DNA from 2 places in the Achromobacter sp. FW305-C-13 genome. Region 1 is predicted to be linked to the other one. Evidence: predicted binding sites of a transcription regulator. Region 1 holds the regulator's gene; the other holds the start of a gene.
What was found. The regulator FliA, encoded in region 1, starts transcription of late flagellar genes. The targets are predictions, from matches to a motif close to CTAAAGTTTNNNNNNNNNNNGCCGNTA.
Positions count from the first base shown of each region.

Region 1 (4,278 bases):
CATCATGCGCGGCACGCCCGAGGCGTTGGATGCACTGGAACGCGGCCACGATGAATGGCTTGCGCGTTTGCGGGCGCCGGTTGGCGCGCCGTTCGAGATGGTGCCGGGGCAATCGGGGCTGGTTCGGGTACGCCGCGCCGCTGGCTGGCGGGAAGGGCGCCCCACATGGGTGGTGCTGCATGGCTCGCTGGGCAGCATCGCCACCGTGCAGGCCTTCGAACCCCACCTGCCCGATGCGAACCTGCTATTTGTGGACTTGCCCGGTTGCGGCGCCAGTACCGCGCCGCAGGACATGTCGGTAAATGGATTCACGGATGAGCTGTTGCCGGCGCTGTTGATGGCCGCGCCCGCGGGATTCGGCATATTGGGCGTATCGTTTGGTGGCAGCGTCGCGCTGGAAATCGCACGCCGTACGCCGCTGTGCAAACAGGTGGTGCTGCTGGACACGCCGTTCTCGGCCGCGAAGCTCTGGCACAACCAGGCGTTCTTGCGCGGCGCCCTCGCGAGTCGCCCCGACGACCGCTATCTGCGCAGCTTTGCGCTGGAAATCTACGGGGTGACGCCTACGGCCGCGGTGGAGCGCGACTATTGGCCGTTGCTGCAGGGTATCGCGCAGCCGGTGACCGTGCTGACCGGTAATGTGCCGATGCAGCCGCCCCGCGATATGCCGCCGGTGCCGTGCTGCCTGGATGAGGAAGACCTGGTGCGTCTGGCGGCCCTGGGGTTGCGCGTGGAACGCATCGCGGGTGGCCATGACCTGATCAACGACAACCCGGCGGCCGTGGCGGCGGTAGTTCGGTCCACGGGCCTGACCGCGTAAGTCGAGGGCTGCGCTCGACGATAGAATGAGCGCAAAGCAGGATGCAAGCAGGGGCGGATGAATATCCGCCCCTTTTTCATGTGCGCGCCATTGGTGTTGTCGTTTCAATCCTGAGCACGCAAGGCGTAGTGATTGTGGCGTGACTGCCCATAAAAAAAACCAGCCCGAAGGCTGGCTTTCCTGTTTCGGAGCGGGTCTGGCGTCGAACTGCGACCCCAGACCCCGACCGAGGGACTGTCCGCTGGAATTAACGCAGCAGCGACAGAACCGTTTGCGGAACTTGGTTGGCTTGTGCCAGAACCGAGGTGCCAGCCTGTTGCAGGATCTGAGCCTTGGTCATGTTCGACACTTCCGTGGCGTAGTCGGCATCTTCGATGCGCGAACGAGCGGCGGACAGGTTGTTGATCGTGTTGTTCAGGTTGGCAACAGTCGATTCGAAGCGGTTCTGGATCGCGCCCAGGTCGCTACGCAGGCTGTCGACTTGCGACAAGGCCTTGTCGATGCCGGCCAGCGGGTTCGTCGTGGCAGCGAACGTCGAAGCCGAAGCGTCCTTGCTGTTGACGGTCACGGTGCCACCGGAGACGGACAGGTCCGAAGCCTTGACCGACACATACATCTTTTGGCCGGTGGTAACGCCCGGCTTCGTCGCGCCGGCGGTTGCCGTGACTTCGACGAACAGGTTGCCCTTGCTGTCCTTGACCAGCGAACCGGACGTCGGAGCGGTCGAGCCCAGGTCCTTGCCGTTGGTGATCGTGACGGCGGCCGAAGCGCCGGCGGTGACGCTGCCGGTCGACACGCTCAGGAACGATTCGACGTCCGAGTTGGCGGCGGTAGCCACGGTGCCTTGCGGGCCGTTCAGGCTCAGCTTGTCCAGACCCAGCGACTTGGCATCGATCTTTTCCAGATTGATGGTGATCGTTTCGTTGTCGTTGGCGCCGACTTGGATCGTCAGCGTGTTGTCCTTGGCCAGAACCTTGACGCCGTTGAACTGGGTCTGTTCCGACACGCGGGTGATTTCACCCAGGCGCTGGCTGATTTCAGCTTGGATCGAATCCAGGTCGGTCTGCGAGTTCGTGCCGTTGGTGGCTTGAACCGACAGTTGACGGATACGTTGCAGGTTGTTGTTGACTTCGTTCAACGCGCCTTCGGTCGTTTGAGCGATCGAGATACCGTCGTTGGCGTTACGGGCAGCTTGCGTCAGGCCGTTAACGTTGGCGGTGAAGCGGTTGGCGATGGCTTGGCCAGCGGCGTCGTCCTTGGCGCTGTTGATGCGCAGGCCCGACGACAGGCGCTCGATGGCGCTGCCCAGGGTCGATTGCGACTTGTTCAGGTTGTTCTGCGCAACCAGCGACAGGTAATTGGTATTGATGACTGCCATGTGAGGCTCCCAAGAGAGAAAGGCTTCTTCAAACTGGGCAGCAAGGCCGCCCACTGGTGTTAACGGGAAAGTTCGTCGACTTCTTGTCTAGGAATCTCTCCGTTGCAAGGATTACGGCAGTCCTAAATCATTCTTTAGCCCTATTTCGCGAAAGTCGTATTTATTGTTGTATCCGCCGAGACCGTTGTTGGCGGATCTCGCTGCGGCCTGGGAAGGGGGAAATAGAAACGGGCGCCGCGTGGCGCCCGTTCTTGTTTGCTGCTTTCGCGTTGGCTGGCGGTCTCTATATAGAGAGAGTCGCCGATGCCGCCTAGATGATCTGCGCGATCTGTCCTTCCTGGGGCAGTTCCTGCCAGGCCTGGTCTTTCAGCTTCGCGCGAATGCGGGCCGTGGCCTGCGAACGCAACTGGCACACCCGCGCTTCGGTGACATTCATGATCGCGCCGATTTCTTTCAGGTTGAGCCCTTGCTCGTAACAGAGCGACAGCAACAATTTTTCTCGGTCGGGCAGGGAGTCGATGGCGTGGATCAGCGCCTGGCGGAAATCGCCCGCAAGCAATGCGTCCAGAGGATTGCCGCCGGCCGAGCCGTGGTTGAGCGTGGCGGTCCAGTCTGATTGGCCGGAGGCCGAATCGGGCTCCACGGTGAAATCTTCGTAGTGCACGATCTGCACGCCCTGGGCGTCGTGCAGCAGCGTCTGGTATTCGCCGATCGGCATTTCCAGCTGATGGGCGATTTCCGCCTCGCTGGGCGCGCGCATCAAGCGCTGTTCCAGTTGCTGGATAGCTTGTTCGATCTTGCGCGCCTTGGCGCGGACGCTGCGCGGAAGCCAGTCCTGGCCGCGGAGTTCGTCCAGCATCGCGCCACGAATGCGGGTCGTGGCGTAGGTCTCGAATTGGGCGTCTGCCGTTTCCTGATAGCGCCTTACGGCGTCAAGCAGGCCGATCATGCCGGCCTGTATCAAGTCGTCGAGCTCAACGCTGGCGGGTAGCCGGGCGAGCAATTGCAGGGCCAGCTTCCGCACTAGCGGGGCATATTCGACCAAGCTGTCATCTGCGTGGGGCATTGCGGGAATGTCAGGCGGTGTCCATCGTGACGCATTGTCTGACGTTGTCAATTTGCGACATTGTCGACAAACGCGCGGCTGCGCTAAAGCTACAAATTAAGTGATCGGCAAGGTGTCATTGTCGGGACTGCACAACATTTCATTCCTCGAAGTACGCAATGTTTTGAATGCTTATTTGCCAAATTGACGTAAATTCGTGTCGAACAACTATGTCAAGGTGTATCTATTTTCGTAAGTTGCGCAATATCAACAAAGATTTGTCATATAAGTCATAGAAAATGACATCACCTGTGGTAAATTTTACTTAAATTGCGAACAAATGATACATTTCGCATTAAAACAGGATGCAGCAAGCCGCCAGGCAATCCAAATTGCCGGCGCTTTTAGTTATCGAGCCCCGTGGGTGGGATAGGGATAGGGAGTAGGGCGTGCAACAAGTCGAAAATTCATTGCTGGCAGATATTCGCGAAGTGAATCTGTCATATCTGTTACTTGCGCAACGTATGTTGCGTGATGACTATGCCGCATCGATGTTCCGTCTGGGGTTCAGCAACGAAGTTGCCGACATCCTGATGCGTCTGTCGCCGGCTCAACTGGTGAAACTGGCTAGCTCCAGCTCGCTCCTCTGCCGATTCCGTTTTGACGATTACAGCCTGTTGTCCGCGCTGACCCATGACGTTTTGGGTGGTGCGCTGCAACAAGCGCATGCAACCATCCTGCTGGCCAAGCAACCTGTAGAAGAACTGGCCTGACGGCCGTTCGAAACCCAATCGGACTCTCGCGCAATGGCCTCGAAAAGCGTTTCTCAGGAAGCGGACGACATCCTGCTAGCCAGCTCCATGATCACACTGGGTGCGCGGCTTCAGGTGCTGGAGGCTGAAACCAGCCTCAGTCACGACCGTCTGGCACGCTTGTATCGCGAAATCCGCGGCTGCTCGCCACCCAAGGGCATGCTGCCTTTTTCGGTCGATTGGTTCATGACCTGGCTGCCGAATATTCATTCGTCGCTGTTCT
Region 1 is NZ_JBYSYN010000001.1:2,099,534-2,103,811, reverse strand. It holds gene AC3WMU_RS09475 (alpha/beta fold hydrolase) at 1-820, shown strand, start outside; gene AC3WMU_RS09470 (FliC/FljB family flagellin) at 1,068-2,198, opposite strand; gene AC3WMU_RS09465 (RNA polymerase sigma factor FliA) at 2,509-3,264, opposite strand; gene flhD (flagellar transcriptional regulator FlhD) at 3,693-4,016, shown strand; gene flhC (flagellar transcriptional regulator FlhC) at 4,050-4,278, shown strand, end outside.

Region 2 (4,278 bases), on a different contig from region 1:
GCGAGCCCAGGTTGAAGGCGGCTTCCTCCATGGCACCGTCGATGTTGCGCAGCGCCACGACGAGGTTCATCAGGATGAACGGGAAGTAATGCAGGGCCTCAACGAAGATGACGCCATTCAGCCCTTCCATGAACGGGATCGTGAAGCCGAACCAATCGTTCAGCAGCAGGTTGACGCTGCCCGAGCGGCCGAAGATCAGCTGCATCGCGACCGCGCCCACGAAGGGCGGCATGATCAGCGGCAGCACGCCGAGCGTCTGGATGATCAGCGCGCCGCGGAATTCGAAGCGCACGGTAAAGTACGCCAGCGGAACGGCGATCAGCGACGCCAGCAGCGCCGACCAGCCCGCGACGTACAGGCTGTTGAAAAAGGCTTCCTTCATCAGCGGCTGGTTGAAGAACGCGCCGAAGTGGCCCATCGTGAGGCTGCCGTCGGCGTTCACGAAGGCGCTGTAGAACACCGTGCCCACGGGCACGGCCAGGAAAAGCAGCAGAAAGCCGAACACCAGCAGCGCCGTCAATACGGGGCCGGCGGGCAGGCGTGAGTGGCCCGAAGAATTCATCGAGATTCCCGAAATCGTTGCCAGGGGACCGCGGCGCGGCGCACGGGAGCTGTCCCGTGCCCTGCCGCGCGCGTCATGCGGGTTAGAGCGCTGCGGCCTGTTTGGCCAGCTTGACGGCTTCTTCGTAGTTCGCCTTGGACTTGCCGTTCCACTCGCCTTCCAGCTGGGTGATCTGCTGGTTCACGGCCGCGTCCTTCTTGTTGCCGGCGAAGATCGCCAGGAAGGCCGGGTCGGCGGCTTTCTTGCCGTCGACCAGCGGGGCCCACGTCAGCTTGCGGGCCTGCGCCAGCAGCTCGGCGGCGCGGCCGCTTTTGGCCTTGTCGCCCAGCTTGGCTTCGGCGTCGTAGATCGCCTTGGTGGCGGCCTGCAGTTCCTTCAGGCGGAACGTAACGGTCTGGTCGTACAGCGATTGCACGACGTAGTAGCGCGTCTGCGACAGGTCGGCGTTGAACTGCACCTTGCTGCGCTTGGCAATCTCGGCCGGGTCGGGATAGCCCGCCGGCACCTTGCCGGCCAGCGCCGAATACGGCAGCACCGGCAGCCGCGAGATCTTCGGTTCAAGCAGCAGTTCCTGGCCGGCCTGGCTGAGCGTGAAGGCAATGAACTTCTTGCCCTCCTCGGTGTTCTTCGCGCCTTCGATCAGCGCGATGTTGGCAGGCACGATGGCGGTTTCGGACGGGTAGACGAATTCGACCGGGAACTTGGAATACTTGCTGGACAGGCCGAAGAAGTCGATGACCGGGCCGGCGCCGAATTGGCCGTTGTTCACGCCGTCCGGCACCCCGAACGACCGTTCGGTGACGGCGCTGCTGTTGCCGGACATGCGCAGCAAGGTGCTCCAGCCCTCATCCCACCCTTCGCCCTGCAGGATGGTCTCCACGGTCAGGTGCATCGTGCCCGAGCGCGACGGCGAGGTGATCCCGACGTGACCGAACCACTGCGGCGACAACAGGTCCTTCCATTCCACGGGGGCGGGAATCTTGTGCGCCGCGATATAGCGTGTGTTGTAGACGATGCCGTAGCCCGCCAGCGCCTGCCCCAGGTACATGCCGCCCGGGTCGTTGATAGGGTAGTTGCCGATCTTGTCCGGCACGTCCTTGTTCGCCACGTCGGACGACTTGGCCAGTAGTTTGTCGCGGCCCAGCACTTCGAAGGCGTCCGGCGCGCTGGCCCAGAACACTTCGGGACGCTGGCCGGCGGGCGTTTCGCGCACATAGGCGATGCCCGACACCGTATTCTTGTTCAGGATTTCCAGCGTGATGCCGGGATTGGCCTTTTCAAAGGCGCTCTTGTAGGCCTGGGTCAGGTCTTTGGGAAACGACGTGATGACCGTGACGGTGCCGGCCAGGGCCGGTGCCGCGCAGGCGGCCAGCAGGGCTCCTGCAAGGGCTGTGCGCATTGCATGCATGGTTTGTCTCCGTAGTTTTTGATTTGTCCGGAGACAGTAATGTCTGACCTGCTATGCGTCCAATCAGAAATTTTGATGCGCGTCATCAGTGCGGGCGCCGGAGAGCCGGCACCCGCCGTCGCTTGTCAGGCCGTCGTCGAGACGCCGCCTTTCGCGGCGCGCGCCTGCTGCACCATCACTTGCGCGATCTGGTCTTGGATCTGCACCGCCTGCGCATTCAGCGCCAGGAGCTGCTGCGCCTTCATTTCCTCGGACATCCCGCTGGCCTTGACCTTGGCGATCATGTCCATGACCCGCTTGAGCTGCTTTTGCAGTTCCTTGATCTGGCGGGTGTATGCGTCGTCGTTGGAGGTGTCCTCGGTGGCGCTCGTGGCGCCCACGCCCATCCCGCCCGGCGCATTGACGCGGATCTTGCCGTCCGCGGTGAGTGAGGTCGCGTCGCCGCCCGTGGCCGACTTGGCTTCCTTGTTGGCCTGGATCCGTTCGGCCCACAGGTCGGCCAGCGGGTTGTTCCGGGAGATGCCGTTGATGGGGGTGGTCGCCATGCTTGCTCCTGCTGCCAAGTTGGATTTCGGGGTTTCCACTAGTACGGCATTCTGGCGGCAAACTTAAACGTTGCCGCCCCTTCGCGGCCCCCTTTACACTGGCGCCCGCTCATACCCAACACCTATTTTGGGAAACCCATGTCCAATTCTTATTTTCCGCGCTGGCGCCTGGCGGACGACGCCGAGCCGGGCGTCATCATTGCACCCGATGAACGGCTGTCCTGGCCCAAGAACGTCGCCATGGGCGCGCAGCACGTGGTGGCCATGTTTGGCTCGACCGTGCTGGCGCCGCTGCTGATGGGTTTCGACCCCAACGTCGCCATCCTGATGTCCGGTATCGGCACGCTGATCTTCTTCCTGTTCGTGGGCGGCCGCGTGCCCAGCTATCTGGGCTCAAGCTTCGCCTTCATCGGCGGGGTGATCGCCGTCACAGGGTATGCCGGCGGCGGGGCCAACGCCAATATCGGCGTGGCGTTGGGCGCCATCATCGCCTGCGGCCTGGCCTACACGCTGATCGGCGTCATCGTCTGGATCGTCAATGCGCGTGCGGGCGGCGGCGCCAATTGGATCGATACGCTCATGCCGCCCGTCGTGACGGGCGCTGTCGTGGCGGTCATCGGCCTGAACCTGGCGCCGATCGCCGCCAAGGGCGCCATGGGCGCCTCGGGCTTCGACACCTTCATGGCCCTGGTCACCATCGTTTGCGTAGGCGGCATCGCCGTCTACACGAAGGGCATGGTCCAGCGCCTCTTGATCCTGGTCGGGCTGATCCTGGCTTGCGTGGTGTACGCCGTGCTGGCCAACGGGATGGGCATGGGCAAGCCCATCGACTTCTCGGGTGTGGCGGCCGCAGCCTGGATCGGCCTGCCGCATTTTGCCGCGCCGGTCTTCAAGGCCGAGGCAATGGGCCTGATCGTGCCGGTGGCCATCATCCTGGTGGCGGAAAACCTGGGCCATGTGAAGGCCGTCAGTGCAATGACCGGCCAGGACCTGGACCGCTACCTGGGCCGCGCCTTCGTGGGCGACGGCGTGGCTACGATGGTCTCGGGCGCCGTGGGCGGCACGGGCGTCACCACCTATGCCGAGAACATCGGCGTGATGGCGGTGACCCGTATCTATTCCACGCTGGTATTCGTGGTGGCGGCCCTGATTGCCGTCGTACTGGGCTTTTCGCCGAAGTTCGGCGCGCTGATCCAGACCATTCCGGGCCCGGTCCTGGGCGGCATGTCGGTGGTGGTGTTCGGCCTGATCGCCATCGCCGGCGCTCGCATCTGGGTGGTCAATCAGGTGGATTTCAGCGATAACCGCAACCTGATCGTGGCCGCCGTCACGCTGGTGCTGGGCGCGGGCGACTTCACGATCAAGCTGGGCGACTTCATGCTGGGCGGCATCGGCACCGCCACCTTCGGCGCCATCATCCTGTACGCCTTGCTGCGCCGCAGGAAGCCGGCGGCGGCCTGATCCCGGCGCGGGAGCAAGCCCCGCGCACGGCGGCCGCGGCGGTCAGGACCGGGAAAGCCGCGCCGCCTGCTTCACCCCGGACACCCGGGCCGGGGCGGCCTCGATCACCTGACCTGATTGCGTCTTGAACACCGCGGTGGCCTCCGACAGGCGCCGCGCCTGTTCCTCCATCGCGGAAGCGGCGGCCGACGCCTCTTCCACCAGCGCGGCGTTCTGCTGCGTCACCTCGTCCATTTGCGATACGGCCATCGTGACCTGATCGATCCCGCCTGCTTGTTCGGTCGACGCGGCCGAGATTTCGC
Region 2 is NZ_JBYSYN010000002.1:1,543,242-1,547,519, forward strand. It holds gene AC3WMU_RS18510 (ABC transporter permease) at 1-562, opposite strand, end outside; gene AC3WMU_RS18515 (extracellular solute-binding protein) at 645-1,970, opposite strand; gene AC3WMU_RS18520 (FlxA-like family protein) at 2,096-2,515, opposite strand; gene AC3WMU_RS18525 (solute carrier family 23 protein) at 2,654-3,976, shown strand; gene AC3WMU_RS18530 (methyl-accepting chemotaxis protein) at 4,019-4,278, opposite strand, start outside.
Region 2: a site for FliA is predicted at 2,557-2,583, ahead of AC3WMU_RS18520 (FlxA-like family protein). Genes of this name have one in related genera too.